One region of the Streptomyces sp. NPDC021115 genome, then DNA from elsewhere that is predicted to be linked to it. Evidence: riboswitches for the same ligand, from Rfam matches in the RefSeq annotation. Region 1 holds a riboswitch; each other region holds the start of a gene.

Region 1 (3,979 bases):
CACCGGCGGCGTCATCGCGCCCGACTCCGACCCGCCCATGTGGGTCATCGTCTCCGCCGGTCTCGCGATCGCCCTCGGCACCTACCTGGGCGGCTGGCGCATCATCCGCACCATGGGCAAGGGCATCACCGACATCCAGCCGCCGCAGGGCTTCGCCGCCCAGACCGGCGCCGCGACCGTCATCCTCGCCTCCTCCCACATCGGCTTCGCGCTGTCCACCACGCAGGTCTGCTCGGGCGCCGTCATGGGTGCGGGCGTCGGCCGCAAGGGCGGTGTGGTGCGCTGGTCGACCGCGGGCCGCATGGTCGCCGCCTGGGTGCTGACCCTCCCGGCCGCCGGTCTGGTGGCCGCGGGTGCGGCGCTGCTGGCCGACCAGGGCAACGGGGGCATCGCCGCCGTCGCCGTCCTCGCGGTGGTGGGCTGCAGCGTCATCTGGGTGCTCTCGCGCCGCAAGCCGGTGGACGCGGGGAACGTCAACGCGCCGAGCGTGGAGCCCGTCGAGTCGCCCGGTGTCATCACCACCGCGCTGCGGACGGTGTCCCCGCCGCCCGCCGGGAAGACCACGTCCGCCGGGTCCGCCGCGTCCGCCACCGATGGCGACGACGACACGAACGACGGCTCGTCCGCCTCCGCCCCGACCCCCGCCACCGCGGGCACCCGTTCCACCAGCTGACAGGGAGCACACACCATGCACATCGACTGGGCGGCCCTCGGCCAGGTCTTCGGCGTCAGCCTCGCGGTGACGGTCGGCGTCGTAGGGGTCTTCACCCTGGGCATCATCGGCACCTCCCGTACGGCACAGCCGCAGCCCCAGGCCGCGGCGTCCGCCGCTGGCGGCGCTGGCGGCGCTGGCGGCGCTGGCGGCGCGTCCCAGGTGGCGCGCACCGGCGCGTACGCCTGCTTCGCGCTGTGCGCCGCGGTGGTGGCGTACGGCATCTATCTGATCGTGGCCTGACGCCACGGAACGCCACAGAAGGCCGCGGGGCGGTGGGTGCGGATCGGCGCCCACCGCCCCGCGGCCGTTTGCCGGATGGGCGCCTGTGGGCCTCGGCACACTCCGGCATCGCAGGTCACATGCGAGTTGACGCCCATTCGCGCCCCATGGTGGACTTCCCGAGCCAAACGGCGGCAGAAGAGGAAGCCGGTGAGAATCCGGCGCGGTCCCGCCACTGTCACCGGGGAGCGCTCTCCCCTCACCGCGAGGGGTCACGGCCGTCCGTACACGAGGAGGGCTGGAAGACCGGGAGAGCCGCGGATCCGGGAGCCAGGAGACTCGCACCGCCGGTCACGTCGAGCCAGGGCGCGGACCCTGAGTGAGGACATACCGCCATGCCCGGCACTGCCACGCCGTCAGCTCCATCCGTTGTCCATATGCCCGGCGGCGGTCCCGTCCGCAGAGGCGTGACGGCGGTCTGAGGGATGCGTGCCGACCACGCCTCGTACGCGTGCGGCGCCGCTCTCGGCTTCCTCGGTGATCTCGCCGCGGGCGATCCGCGCCGCGGCCATCCGGTGGCCGCGTTCGGGCGCGCCGCCGCGTCCGCCGAGCGGCTGCTGTGGCGCGACCACCGCGGTTCCGGGGCCCTGCACACCGCGCTGTGCGCGGGCGGCGCGGCCGCCGGTGCCGCGCTGCTGGCCCGTACCGTACGCACCCTCACCGGGCCCCGCCGTACGGCCGACGCCGCGCTGACCGCCGCCGCCACATGGGCCGTGCTGGGCGGCACCTCGCTCGTACGGGAGGCCCGGGCCATCGGTGACGCGCTGGCCGCCGGGGACGTCGACGCCGCGCGGGAGCGGCTGCCGCATCTGTGCGGACGCGATCCGCAGGCGCTGGACGCTCAGCAGATCGCGCGGGCGGTCGTCGAGTCGGTGGCCGAGAACACCTCGGACGCGGTCGTGGGCGCGCTGGTGTGGGGGGCCGTGGCCGGGGTGCCTGGGCTCGTCGGCTTCCGCGCCGTCAACACCCTGGACGCCATGGTGGGCCACAAGTCGGCCCGCTACCGCAGGTTCGGCTGGGCGGCGGCCCGGCTGGACGACGTCGCGGGCTGGCCCGGCGCCCGGCTCACCGCCGCCCTGGCCGCCCTCGCCGGGCCCGATCCGCGCGGCGCGTGGCGCTCCTGGCGGCGCGACGGCGGACGCCATCCGAGCCCCAACGCGGGCCCGGTGGAGGCGGCGTTCGCGGGCGCGCTGGGGGTGCGGCTGGGCGGCACCCTGGCGTACGCGGGCCGGGTCGAGCACCGTCCCGTACTGAATCCGGGCGGCCGTCCCGTGGCGGTGGCCGACATTCCGCGGGCGATCCGTCTCTCGCGGCAGGTGTCGGCGCTCGCCCTGCTCGCCACCGCCGTGGGGCGCTCCGCGGCAAGCCAGAGAGGGGTGACCCGATGACCTCGGGGGGCGGACTGCTCATCGCGGGGACGACCTCGGACGCCGGGAAGAGCGTCGTCACGGCGGGCATATGCCGCTGGCTGGCGCGCAAAGGGCTCCGGGTCGCCCCGTTCAAGGCGCAGAACATGTCGCTCAACTCCTTCGTCACCCGGGACGGCGCCGAGATCGGCCGGGCGCAGGCCATGCAGGCCGCCGCCGCGCGCGTCGAACCGAGCGCCCTGATGAACCCGGTCCTGCTGAAGCCGGGCAGCGACCGCAGCAGCCAGGTGGTGCTGCTCGGCAAGCCGGTGGGCGAGATGAGCGCCAGGGGCTATCACTCGGAGCGGCGCGAAGGGCTGCTGGAGACCGTCACCGGCTGTCTGAGCGAGCTGCGGCGCACGCACGACGCGGTGATCTGCGAGGGCGCGGGCAGCCCGGCCGAGATCAATCTGCGCCGCACCGACATCGTCAACCTGGGTCTCGCCCGGGCCGCGGGGCTGCCGGTCGTCGTGGTCGGGGACATCGACCGCGGCGGCGTCTTCGCGTCGTTCTTCGGCACCACCGCGCTGCTGTCCCGGGAGGACCAGCGGCATGTCGCCGCCTATGTGGTGAACAAGTTCCGCGGCGATGTGAGCCTGCTGGAACCCGGCCTGGACATGCTGCGCGACCTCACCGGACGGCCGACCGTCGGCGTGCTGCCGTACGCCCACGGCCTCGGCATCGACGAGGAGGACGGGCTGCGGGTCTCGCTGCGCGGCACGGTGCGCGAGAGCGTCGTCGCACCACCGCACGGCGCGGACGTACTGCGGGTCGCGGTGGCCGCCGTACCGCTGATGTCCAACTTCACCGATGTGGACGCGCTGGCCGCCGAGCCGGGCGTGGTCGTGCGCTTCGTGGACCGCCCGGAGGAGCTGACCGACGCCGATCTGGTGGTGCTGCCGGGCACCCGGGGCACCGTCAGGGCGCTGGAGTGGCTGCGGGAGCGCGGTCTCGCCGACGCGATAGCGCGGCGGGCCGCGGAGGGGCGGCCGGTGCTCGGCATCTGCGGCGGCTTCCAGGCGCTCGGCGAGCACATCGAGGACGAGGTCGAGTCGAAGGCCGGAACGGTCGCGGGCCTCGGACTGCTGCCCGTACGGGTCCGCTTCGCCACGGACAAGACCCTGGCCCGGCCGGTGGGCGAGGCGCTGGGCGAGCGGGTGGAGGGCTACGAGATCCACCACGGGGTCGCCGAACTGCTCGACGGGGGCGACGAACCGTTCCTGGACGGCTGCCGGGTGGGCGCGGTGTGGGGCACCCACTGGCACGGCTCGCTGGAGAGCGACGGCTTCCGCCGCGCCTTCCTGCGGCGGGTCGCGCGGGCGGCGGGCCGGGCGTTCGTCCCCGCCCCCGACACCCGCTTCGGGGAGCTGCGCGAGGAGCAGCTGGACCGGCTGGGCGATCTGATCGAGGAACACGCGGACACGGACGCGCTGCTGCGGCTCATCGAGGGCGGCGTACCGGACGAGCTGCCCTTCGTACCGCCCGGAGCGCCGGGAGGGACGTCTTGAGCACACGACGCGCCCCCGTACGCCCCGCACCCGTACGCACCGACCGCGCACGCACCGTAGGAGGTACCGAA
Region 2 (3,979 bases), on a different contig from region 1:
TCTGGGCGTCCTTGACCTCGCACAGCCAGCCGTCGACGTGCAGCAGGAAGTCGTCGAAGCCCTCGTCGTCGGGCCGCTCCTCCATCCCCAGGTCGTGGTCGAGCCGGGCGGCCTGGATCAGGGTCCAGATCTGGGCGCGGATGGCGGGCAGCTTGGCCGGGTCCATGGAGGAGATGGCGGCGTACTCGTCCAGCAGCTGTTCCAGCCGGGCGATGTCGCCGTAGGAGTCGGCGCGCGCCATCGGCGGGACGAGGTGGTCGACCAGGGTGGCGTGGACGCGGCGCTTGGCCTGGGTGCCCTCGCCGGGGTCGTTGACCAGGAAGGGGTAGATCAGCGGCAGGTCGCCGAGTGCGGCGTCGGGGCCGCAGGCGGCGGACAGCCCCGCGTTCTTGCCCGGCAGCCACTCCAGGTTGCCGTGCTTGCCCAGGTGCACCATGGCGTCGGCGCCGAAGCCGCCGTCGGCCTCGGGGGTGGCCATCCAGCGGTAGGCGGCCAGGTAGTGGTGCGAGGGCGGCAGGTCGGGGTCGTGGTAGATGGCGATGGGGTTCTCGCCGAAGCCGCGCGGCGGCTGGATGACGACCAGGAGGTTGTTGTGGCGCAGCGCGGCGAGCACGATCTCGCCCTCGGGGTCGCGGCTGGTGTCCACGAACATCTCGCCGGGCGGCGGGCCCCAGTGCTCCTCGACCGCGTCGCGCAGCTCCCGCGGCAGCGTGGCGTACCAGCGGCGGTAGTCGGCGGCCGGGATGCGGACCGGGTTCTTGGCCAGCTGCTCCTCGGTCAGCCAGTCCTGGTCGTGGCCGCCTGCCTCGATGAGGGCGTAGATCAGTTCGTCTCCGGCGCCGGAGGCCAGGCCGGGGAGCGCCCCGTCGCCCTCCTCGGGGCCGAAGTCGTACCCTTCGGCGCGCAGTCGGCGCAGCAGGGCGACGGCGCTCGCGGGGGTGTCGAGGCCGACCGCGTTGCCGATGCGGGAGTGCTTGGTGGGATACGCGGACAGGACGAGCGCGAGGCGCTTGTCGGCGGCCGGTATGTGGCGGAGCCGGGCGTGTCGTACCGCGATTCCGGCGACACGCGCGGCGCGCTCGGGATCGGCGGCGTAGACGGGCAGCCCGTCCTCGTCGACCTCCTTGAAGGAGAACGGCACGGTGATCAGCCGTCCGTCGAACTCCGGGACGGCGACCTGGGTCGCGGCGTCCAGCGGTGAAAGGCCCTCGTCGTTCTCCTCCCACGCGCTGCGCGGCGAGGTCAGGCACAGCGCCTGGAGCACGGGGACGTCGAGCGCGGCGAGCGCGCCCGCGTCCCACGCCTCGTCGTCGCCGCCCGCCGAGGCGTCGGCGGGGCGGGTGCCGCCCGCGGCGAGCACGGTCGTGACGATGGCGTCGGCCGCGCCGAGGGCGTCGATCAGCTCGGGCTCGGGGGCCCGGAGGGAGGCGACGAACAGCGGCAGCGGGCGGGCCCCGGCGTCCTCCACGGCCCGGCACAGCGCCTCCACGAAGGCGGTGTTGCCGCTCATGTGGTGGGCCCGGTAGTAGAGCACGGCGACCGTCGGGCCGGTCACGTCCTCGCGGGCGGTGCGCTCCAGCGGGCCCCAGGTGGGGGCGGGGGCGGGCGGTTCGAAGCCGTGGCCGGTGAGCAGCACGGTGTCGGACAGGAACCGGGCCAGCTGGTCGAGGTTGGCGGGCCCGCCGTGGGCGAGGTAGGCGTGCGCCTCGGCGGCGATCCCGACGGGGACCGTGGACGCCTCCATGAGCTGGGCGTCAGGGGCCTGTTCACCGCTGAGGACGACGACGGGCAGATCGCCGGCGAGCAGGGTTTCGAGGCCGTCCTCCCAGGCACGGATGCCACCGAGCAGCCGCACGACGACGAGTTCGACCCCGTCGAGGAGGCCGGGCAGGTCGTCGAGCGGGAGCCGCGCCGGGTTGGCGAGGCGGTACGGCACCGGGCCCGTGGCCGCGCGGGCACTGAGCAGGTCGGTGTCGGACGTCGACAGCAGCAGAATCATGGCTCAGTGCCTTCCTCGGGGTCCGCGCCCCGGGCGGGTTGGAAGACGGCAGGAGTTCCTGGCTCGCACGGCGGGCTGTCGTGCTCACAGTGGCGGGACCGCACCGGATTCGCACCGGTTTCCTCCCCTAGACGCCGTCTTGTGCGTCCGGCGGGCCAGACGGCCCGCCGAAGAGCATAGTAGGCGTTGCTGACCTGGTACGGGACGGTGAGGGCCGACCGGACGTCGGTATGCTCGCCGCCATGTCCCTCCCCCCGACAACCGGCCCACTTGCGGATGAAGCGCCCTCCGGAGCGCCCTCGCGGCGGGCGCGCGGACGCGATGACGCCTGCCCCGGCGCGCTGCGGCTGCACCCGGCGGACGACGGCTCCCTGGCGCGCGTCCGCATCCCGGGCGGCCTGCTGACGGCTGGTCAGGCGGAGGCGCTGGCGGGGGTGTGCGAGGAGCTGGGGGACGGTCGGCTCGACCTCACCTCACGGGGCAATCTCCAGGTCCGGGGCCTGGACACGGGATGCGGCGGCGAGCTGGCGGCCGCGCTGCGGACCGCCGGGCTGCTGCCCTCCGACCGGTACGACCGGGTGCGCAACATCGTGGCGTCTCCGCTGAGCGGCCTTGACGGCGCCGGATGCGGCGATGTCGCCGCGTGGGCGCGGGAGTTGGACGCCGCGCTGTGCGCCGGTACGTGGGCGGAGCTGTCCGGCTTGTCGGGCCGTTTCCTGTTCGCGATGGACGACGGCCGAGGCGATGTGGGCGCACTCGGCGCGGATGTGACATTGATCGCAACCCGCGATGACGGAGCGGTGCTGGGCGTGGGCTCCGGGTGTGCGCTGGAGGTGCGGGCGGAGGACGCATCACGCGCCGCCGCACTGGCCGCCGTGGAGTTCCTGACCCGGACCCGGGAAAGCGGTACGCGGGCGTGGCGGGTGCGCGAACTGCCCGCGCAACACGCCGTGACGGCCGAGGGCTTGGCGGCGCGACTCGCGGACGAGGGTGTCGAAGCCGTACGTATCGGACACGACGTGCCGAGCGCGCCGAAGCCCGGCGCGCCGCCCGCGCCGGGCGTGGTGTCCGGGCCGGACGGGCGCCACGCCGTGTCCGTCCTCGTTCCCCTGGGCCGGGTCCGCGCGGCGCGGTGGCGGCTGCTCGCCGGGCTCGCCGCCCGGCACGGGTCGGGCGATCTGCGTGTGACACCCTGGCGCGGCGTGGTGCTCCCGGGGTTCACCGCGGACGGCGCGCGGGCCGCTGCGCGCGAGGTGGCCGACGCGGGGCTGGTGACCGATCCGGACTCCCCATGGGTCGGGGTCGGCGCGTGCACGGGGCAGCCGGGCTGCGCCAAGTCCCTGGCCGATGTGCGCGCCCACGCGGCGCGCGCGGTGGCGGACGCCCCTCGTACGGGCGCTCCCCGCTCCCCCGACGCGCCGCCGGTGTACTTCTCCGGCTGCGAGCGGCGCTGCGGCCACCCCGGCGGCCGCTGGGTGGACGCGCTGGCCACCTCCGGTACGGACTACCGGCTCACCGTGCGCGACCCGCGGGAGCCGGACGGCGCGAGCGGCCGCGGGACGGACGTGGCGGCGGAGCGGTTGGCGGATGCCGTGGCGACGGCCCGCGAAACCGCATGAGCAACGGCATCAGCAACGACATGACGGCATGATCAACGACATGATCGAGGACACAGTGTTCGACTACGAGAAGGACGGAGCGGCCATCTACCGCGCCTCCTTTGCCACCATCCGCGCCGAGGCGGACCTGGGCGGGCTCCCCGCCGACGTCAGCCAGGTGGTGGTGCGGATGATCCACGCATGCGGCATGGTCGACCTGGTCAAGGACCTCGCGTACACGCCCGAGGTGGTCGCGCGGGCCCGGGAGGCGCTGCGCGCCGGGGCGCCGGTGTTCTGCGACGCGCAGATGGTCGCCAGCGGCGTCACCCGCAGGCGGCTGCCCGCCGGCAACGACGTGGTGTGCACGCTGTCCGACCCCGCC
Region 3 (3,979 bases), on a different contig from region 1:
AGGGAGCGGCGCCGGGCCAGCGGGTCGTCCGCCGCCATCGCGCACAGCCGCCGCTCCAGGCCCACGATGGCGGAGTCGAAGCGGTGGTCCTCCAGGGGTCTGCGCAGTACGGCCAGGTCGCAGGCGCCCTCCGCCAGACCGGCCGTGGCGGCGTTGACCCGCACCAGGTGCAGCCGGGTGTCCGGATGCGCCGCGGCCCAGCGGCGCTGGAAGGCGGGGGTGTGGCTGCCCAGCGCCGACCACGCGTAGCCGATCCGCAGCCGGGTATGGCCCGATCTGGCCTCCCGCACCAGATCGTCCACCTCCCCGAGCACCCGCCGGGCGTGCGCCACCACCCGCAGCCCGGTGCCGGTCGGGGTCACCGTCCGGGACGTACGCCGCAACAGCCGTGTGCCCAGGGCGCGTTCGAGCGAGGCCAGGGTGCGGGACACGGCCGCCTGGGAGACCCCGAGCGCGATCGCGGCATCGGTGAAGGTGCCCTCGTCCACGATCGCGACGAGACAGCGCAACTGCCGCAGCTCCACATCCATAACCCAAGCGTATAGGTGCGACGGCCAACGCATTTTGCGCAACGGTCGGGCGACCGCACGATCGGGGTATGGACGCAGCCCACGTCACCGCTTCCGCCCCCGCCTCCGCCACCGCTTGCGCCGAGCCGACCGTCACCTCACACCCGGAACACCCCGACGCCTCGGGCCGGGAACCGGCCGGGCGGCCGCTGGCCGGGGTGCTCACCATGGCCGGCAGCGGCCTGTCCAACCAGACCGGTGCCGCCATCGGATCGCTCGCCTTCCCCGTGCTCGGAGCCACCGGCGTCGTCGCGGTACGCCAGTACGTCGCCGCCGTCGTCCTGCTGGCCGTCGGCCGCCCCCGCTTCCGGTCCTTCACCAAGGAACAGTGGTGGCCGGTACTGCTGCTGGCCCTGGTCTTCGGTGCCATGAACCTGTCCCTGTACAGCGCGATCGACCGCATCGGCCTCGGTCTCGCGGTGACCCTGGAATTCCTCGGCCCGCTCACCATCGCCCTGTCCGCATCCCACCGCCGCACCGACGCGTGCTGTGCGCTGGTCGCCCTGGCGGGCGTGGTCACCCTGATGCGCCCCCAGCCCTCGACCGACTACCTGGGCCTCGGGCTCGGGCTGCTGGCCGCCGCGTGCTGGGCGTCGTACATCCTGCTCAACCGCACCGTCGGCCGCCGCGTCCCCGGTGCGCAGGGCTCGGCGGCGGCCGCGGCGGTCTCCGCCGTGCTGTTCCTGCCCGTCGGCATCGCCGTCGCCGTCCAGCATCCGCCGACCGCGGGGGCGGCCGGGTACGCGATCGCCGCCGGTGTCCTCTCCTCCGCCGTGCCCTACCTCGCCGACCTGTTCACCCTGCGCCGGGTGCCCGCCCAGACCTTCGGGCTGTTCATGAGCGTCAACCCGGTCCTCGCGGCCGTCGTCGGGTGGATCATCCTCGGCCAGAGCCTGGGGTGGACCGAGTGGGCGAGCATCGGTGCCATCGTCGTGGCCAACGCGCTCTCCATCCTCACCTCGCGCGCCTGACGGTTCGCGCGCCTGACGGTCCCGCTCGCGACAGGTGCGCCACTTGCCGGTTTTGCGGGGCGACATCTACAGTTGCCGCGCCGTGGTGTTCGGGAAGCCGGTGCGAAACCGGAGCGGCCCTCGCCACTGTGATCGGGGAGTTCCCGTCCCGTTCCGCGGCCTTGACGACAGGGCCGCGGAGCCACTGGCCGCCGGGTGCGGCCGGGAAGGCAGGGGCGGTCGCGTCGACCCGTCAGCCAGGAGACCGGCCGCGGCATCTCACGAAGTGATCCACGAGGTGCTGGAGCGTGACCGCATGACCCTGCCCACCGCACCGCGCTGGCGGCGCGAGGACACCGTCCGGACCGCCGGACTGCTGGCGGTGATCGTCGCCCTGCACGCGGTCGCCTTCGGCCTGCTCTTCCTGGTGGTCGCGCCCCGCCACTACGAGGCCGGCACCAGGACGTTCGGCGTCGGCCTCGGGATCACCGCGTACACCCTCGGCATGCGGCACGCCTTCGACGCCGACCACATCGCCGCCATCGACAACACCACCCGCAAGCTGATGGCCGACGGCAAGCGGCCGGTGTCGGTGGGCTTCTGGTTCGCGCTCGGCCACTCCAGCGTGGTGGTCGCCCTGGCCGCGCTGGTCGCGGGCGGTACCCAGCTGGCGGGCACCCTGATGAACGAGAACTCCGGCACCCACCAGGTCCTCGGCGTCGTCGGCACCACGGTGTCGGGGACGTTCCTCTACCTCATCGCCGCGCTCAACCTGGTCGCCCTGCTCGGCATCCTGCGGGTCTTCCGGGCGATGCGCGCCGGGCGGTTCGACGAGTCGGAACTGGAGGCGCACCTGGACGCGCGCGGCTTCATGAACCGCGTCCTGGGCCGCTTCACCAAGTCCATCACCCGGCCCGGCCAGATGTTCCCCCTCGGCTTCCTCTTCGGGCTCGGCTTCGACACCGCCACCGAGGTCACCCTGATGGTGATGGCCGGAAGCGGTGCCGCCGCCGGGCTGCCCTGGTACGCGATCCTGTGCCTGCCGCTGCTCTTCGCCGCCGGGATGAGCCTGTTCGACACGCTCGACGGCACCTTCATGAACTTCGCCTACCAGTGGGCGTTCTCCAACCCGGTCCGCAAGGTGTTCTACAACCTGGCCATCACCGGTCTGTCCATCGCGGTGGCCTTCCTCATCGGTACCATCGAGCTGGTGAGCGTCCTCCACGACAAGCTCGCCCTGCGGGACTCCGTCACCGGCTGGATCTCCGCCCTGAACCTGGACAACGTCGGCTTCATCATCGTCGGCCTGTTCGTCGTGGTGTGGGCCGCGGCGCTGGCCTACTGGCGCATCGCCAAGGTCGAGCAGCGCTGGACCGTCCGCACCGCCACCGCGGAGGGCGACGGCGGCTGAGCCCGTCCCGTACCGGGGCGCCGGAGAAGCCACGACGCCCGTCCGGGTGACTGTGCCCGGGCGGGCCCGGCATGGCCGCCGGGATACGGGAACCCGCATGGTGGCGCCCGGAACGTCCGGCCGCGCCGCACCGGGAAGGCGGTACCGCCATGGCTCAGCCCCGTGGCCGCGCGCACGGCAGCGTGACGCAGCGGCTGATCGGCGACCACCTCGTGTCCGGCCGCATGGAACCGGGGGAGGAGATCGCGCTGCGCGTGGACCAGACGCTCACCCAGGACGCCACCGGCACCCTGGTGATGCAGGAGCTGGAGGCGCTGGCGCTGGACCGGGTCCGTACGCAGGTCAGCGTCCAGTACGTGGACCACAACATCCTCCAGGCCGATGAGCGCAACGCCGAGGACCATCTCTTCCTCCGCTCGGCCGCCCGCCGCTTCGGGCTGTGGTTCTCCAAGCCCGGCAACGGCGTCTCCCACCCGACCCATATGCAGCACTTCGGTGCCCCCGGCAGAACGCTCGCCGGATCCGACTCCCACACCTGCGCGGGCGGCTCCCTGGGCATGCTGGCCATCGGCACCGGCGGACTGGAAGTGGCCCTCGCCATGGCCGGACGGCCGCTCCACCTCACCATGCCGGAGATCTGGGGCATCCGGCTGACCGGGCAGCTGCCGCCGTGGGTCAGCGCCAAGGACGTGATCCTGGAGATGCTGCGCCGCCACGGGGTGCAGGGCGGCGTCCACCGCGTGCTGGAGTACCACGGGCCGGGGCTGGCCTCCCTCACCGCCATGGACCGGCACGTCATCGCGAACATGGGCGCGGAACTCGGCGCCACCACCACCGTCTTCCCCTCCGACGACGCGGTGCGCGGCTTCCTGGACGCGGTGGGGCGGGGCGCGGACTTCGTGGAGATCGTCGCGGACGAGGACGCCGCCTACGACCGTGACGAGGAGATCGACCTGTCGTCCCTGGAGCCGCTGATCGCCCGCCCCACCTCCCCGGGCAACGTCGTGCCGGTACGGGAGGCCGCCGGGGAACCCATCGGGCAGGCCGTC
Region 4 (3,979 bases), on a different contig from region 1:
GACTCCGTCGCCCACGCCAGGTACGCCGCCCGGTCGGCGGCCCGCAGCGGCAGCGTCTCGCGCAGCGCGGGCTCGTCGACCTGGATGACCGAGGTCCCGGCGGCCTCCAGATCCGCCACCTCGTCGCGCAGGGCGAGGGCGACCTGGCGCGCGGTGTCCCCGAGCGGCTGGTCGTCGCGGACGAAGGACCAGGCCAGCATGGTGACGGGACCGGTGAGCATGCCCTTGACCGGCCGGTCGGTGAGGGACTGGGCGTACGTCGTCCAGCGCACCGTCATCGGTTCGGGGCGCGAGACGTCACCGGCCAGGATCGGCGGGCGGACGTAGCGGGTGCCGTAGGACTGCACCCAGCCGTGCTGGGTGGCGAGGTAGCCGCTGAGCTGTTCGGCGAAGTACTGCACCATGTCGTTGCGCTCGGCCTCGCCGTGCACCAGGACGTCCAGACCGGCCTTCTCCTGGAAGGCGATCACCTCCTGGATCTCGGCCTTGACGCGCTCCTCGTACCCGGCCGTGTCGATCCGCCCGGTACGCAGGCCGGCGCGGGCGGCACGCAGCTCGCCGGTCTGCGGGAAGGAGCCGATGGTGGTGGTCGGCAGCAGCGGCAGGCCCAGGTGGGCGCGCTGCGCCCCGGCCCGTTCGGCGTAGGGCCGGGAGCGGCGGGCGTCGGCCCCGGTGACCGCGCCGGTGCGGGCGCGGACGGCCGGGTCGCGGGTGAGGGCGGAGTTCGCACGGGAGGCGAGGGCGGCCCGGTTGGCGGCGAGTTCCGCGGTGATCGCGCCGGTGCCCTGGGCCAGGCCCTTGGCGAGGGTGACGATCTCGGTGGTCTTCTGCTCGGCGAAGGCCAGCCAGCGCAGGATCTGCGGATCGATGTCCCGCTCGGCCGCCGCGTCGAGCGGGACGTGGAGCAGGGAGCAGGAGGCCGAGACGTCGACCCGGTCGGCGAGCCCGAGCAGGGTGCCGAGGGTGGACAGGGACTTCCCCAGGTCGTTGACCCAGACGTTGCGGCCGTTGACCACACCGGCGACCAGCCGCTTGCCGGGCAGCCCGCCGACGGCGGCGAGCGCGTCCAGCTGGGTGGCGGCGGCCTCGGTGAAGTCCAGGGCAAGCCCCTCGACCGGCGCCTTGGCCAGCACCGGCAGGGCGTCGCCGAGCCGGTCGAAGTACGAGGCGATCAGCAGCTTGGGCCGGTCGGTGAGGGCGCCGAGGTCGCGGTAGGCGCGGGCGGCGGTGTTCAGCTCGGCCGGGGTGCGGTCCTGGACGAGGGCGGGCTCGTCCAGCTGCACCCACTCCGCCCCGGCCGCGCGCAGGTCGGCCAGGACCTCGGCGTACACCGGCAGCAGCCGGTCGAGCAGCGTCAGCGGCTCGAAGTCGGCGGCCACCCCGGGCGCGGGCTTGGCGAGCAGCAGATAGGTGACCGGGCCGACCAGGACCGGCCGGGCGGTGAGCCCGAGGGCCCGCGCCTCCCTGAGCTCGCCGACCTGCTTGGCGGAGTCGGCGGTGAAGACGGTGTCCGGGCCCAGCTCCGGGACCAGGTAGTGGTAGTTGGTGTCGAACCACTTGGTCATCTCCAGCGGCGCGATGTCCTGCGTCCCGCGCGCCATCGCGAAGTATCCGTCGAGCGGATCGGCGGCGACGGCGGCCCGGTGGCGCCCGGGGATCGCGCCGACCATCACGGTGGTGTCCAGGACGTGGTCGTACGCCGAGAAGTCACCCGTGGGGACCTCGTCGACACCGGCCCCGGCCAGCTGCTGCCAGTTGGACCGGCGCAGGTCGGCGGCGGTGGCACGGAGGGCGTCGGCGGTGACGCGGCCCTTCCAGTAGCCCTCGATCGCCTTCTTCAGTTCCCGGTCCGGGCCCTGGCGGGGGTAGCCGTACACGGTGGCCCGTGCTGCCGCGGCTGCGGGCTTGTCGGTCACGGAGATCTCCTTCGCGAGATGAATCCCTGAGATCCCGGCAACGGGACGAGAGCGCGAAGGGTGACGAACCCGGCGGTACGGTCTCGCGCGGCACAGCGCGGTCGTCCGTTTCGGGTATGTACGCCGACCCGCCCTCGAGGTCACCGGGATGTCCGCGTACGAGTCGTCCGCACGCGGGCAGGTGGCAGGTCTTCGGACTCACGGGCGCGTCCTCCGAAGAAGAGGACACCTAGTGGCCGTCGCTTCCCAGACCCGTTTCCCCGGGTCCAGTGCGTATGACGGCGGTCGTTCCCGTTCACCGCTGCGGGGCAGTCCCGGATTCCCACCGGGTTCCCTCTTGCGACGCCTCCCGCCTGGCGGACGGGGCGAACCAGCTGCACCGGCAAGACTACGGCGCCGTCCGGCGGTGTGCCGAGCCCCGGCCCGGCATTCGGATGGTGAGTTGGGACACCCGGTGGTCAGTCCCAGCGGTCGGGGTCGGCGGCCTTCCAGTCGGCCGCCCAGGACGCGGGCGCCTCGGCGAGCAACTGCCCGGGCGCAAGCCACTCGTACAGCTCCTCGTAGGACCTGTGCGTGACGGGGTCGGTACGCCGCCGCAGCATGTGCGGGCGCAGCTGCGCGGGTTCGGTGACCCCCATGGACGCCATGATCTGGAGCGCGCTCGCCACCGTCGCCTCTTGCAGACGCCGCACCCGGGGCGTCTTGTCGCCGACGTCGAGGGCGCGGGCCCGCCGGGGGTCCTGGGTGGTGACGCCGGTGGGGCAGGTGTTGGTGTGGCACCGCTGGGCCTGGATACAGCCCACGGCGAACATCATGGCCCGCGCCGCGTTGCCGTAATCCGCGCCCTGCACCATGCGTTTGACCAGGTCGGTACCGGTGGCTATCTTGCCGCTCGCGCCGACCTTGACCCGGTCCCGCAGCCCCGCGCCGACCAGCGCGTTGTGCACGGTGAGCAGCCCCTCGGTGAGCGGCGCGCCGAGGTGGTCGGCGAACTCCAGTGGCGCGGCCCCGGTGCCGCCCTCGGCCCCGTCCACCACGATGAAATCGGGGGCCGTGCCCTCCTCCCGCATGGCCTTGCACACGGCGAGGAACTGCCGCCGCGAGCCCACACAGAGCTTGAAGCCGGACGGTTTGCCGCCGGACAGCTCCCTCATCCGGGCCAGGAAGCGGACCAGTTCGCGCGGCGTGGAGAACACCCGGTGGTACGGGGGCGAGATGACCGTACGCCCCTCCGGCACCTCCCGCACCCGCGCGATCTCGGCGTTGACCTTGGCTCCCGGCAGGACCCCGCCGATGCCCGGCTTGGCGCCCTGCGAGAGCTTGAGCGACACGCACTTCACCTGGTCGTACGCGGCCTTGTCGGCGAACTCAACCGGATCGAAGCCGCCGTCCCGGGTGCGGCAGCCGAAGTATCCGGTGCCGATCTCCCAGACCAGGTCGCCGCCCGGCCGCAGGTGGTACTCCGACAGCCCGCCCTCACCGGTGTCGTGGGCGAAACCCCTGGCCGCCGCACCCCCGTTGAGGGCGAGGATCGCGTTCGCCGAGAGCGAGCCGAAGCTCATCGCCGACACGTTCAGCAGCGCCATGTCGTACGGGCGGCCGCAGTCGGGCCCGCCGACGCGCACCCTCGGCACCGTTTCCGGCACCGGGCACGGAGCCATCGACGGCACCAGGAACTCGTACCCGGGCTGGTACACATCCCGCTCGGTGCCGAACGGCTCCTCGGCGTCGGTGCCCTTCGCCCGCTCGTAGACGATGCTGCGGACGTCCCGGTCGAAGGGCCGCCCGTCGAAGTTGCGCTCGATGAAGTACTGCTGGAGCTCGGGCCGGATCGCCTCCAGCAGGAAGCGGGCGTGGCCCAGGACGGGATAGTTGCGCAGCACCGAGTGGCGGCGTTGCAGCAGGTCCCGGGTCCCCAGCAGCCCCAGCAGGGCGAGCGGTACGGCGGCCACCAGGGCGAGATCCCCACCGCGGCCACGCCCGACGCCAGGGCGGCGGCCACCATCAGGACGACGATTCCGACGCGTGTCATCCTCCGCAGGTTGCCCGGTGTCCGTCCGCCA

Evidence for each region. A riboswitch is a leader RNA that binds a small molecule or an ion and turns the genes downstream of it on or off. The one in region 1 is predicted to bind cobalamin.
Region 2: another riboswitch for cobalamin. It lies ahead of cobN (cobaltochelatase subunit CobN); the one in region 1 lies ahead of ACH4TL_RS31015 (cobalamin biosynthesis protein).
Region 3: another riboswitch for cobalamin. It lies ahead of ACH4TL_RS11755 (HoxN/HupN/NixA family nickel/cobalt transporter); the one in region 1 lies ahead of ACH4TL_RS31015 (cobalamin biosynthesis protein).
Region 4: another riboswitch for cobalamin. It lies ahead of metE (5-methyltetrahydropteroyltriglutamate--homocysteine S-methyltransferase); the one in region 1 lies ahead of ACH4TL_RS31015 (cobalamin biosynthesis protein).

The regions. Positions count from the first base shown of each region.
Region 1 is NZ_JBIRQF010000012.1:168,071-172,049, reverse strand. Features, by position in the region: gene ACH4TL_RS31025 (anion permease) at 1-673, shown strand, start outside; gene ACH4TL_RS31020 (hypothetical protein) at 689-955, shown strand; cobalamin riboswitch at 1,133-1,275, shown strand; gene ACH4TL_RS31015 (cobalamin biosynthesis protein) at 1,420-2,382, shown strand; gene ACH4TL_RS31010 (cobyric acid synthase) at 2,379-3,908, shown strand.
Region 2 is NZ_JBIRQF010000005.1:478,853-482,831, reverse strand. Features, by position in the region: gene cobN (cobaltochelatase subunit CobN) at 1-1,999, opposite strand, end outside; cobalamin riboswitch at 2,032-2,183, opposite strand; gene cobG (precorrin-3B synthase) at 2,242-3,618, shown strand; gene ACH4TL_RS19705 (precorrin-8X methylmutase) at 3,659-3,979, shown strand, end outside.
Region 3 is NZ_JBIRQF010000003.1:374,703-378,681, forward strand. Features, by position in the region: gene ACH4TL_RS11745 (LysR family transcriptional regulator) at 1-530, opposite strand, end outside; gene ACH4TL_RS11750 (EamA family transporter) at 599-1,540, shown strand; cobalamin riboswitch at 1,607-1,808, shown strand; gene ACH4TL_RS11755 (HoxN/HupN/NixA family nickel/cobalt transporter) at 1,836-2,930, shown strand; gene ACH4TL_RS11760 (aconitate hydratase) at 3,080-3,979, shown strand, end outside.
Region 4 is NZ_JBIRQF010000002.1:987,996-991,974, forward strand. Features, by position in the region: gene metE (5-methyltetrahydropteroyltriglutamate--homocysteine S-methyltransferase) at 1-1,916, opposite strand, end outside; cobalamin riboswitch at 2,082-2,306, opposite strand; partial or broken gene ACH4TL_RS10060 (FMN-binding glutamate synthase family protein) at 2,375-3,948, opposite strand.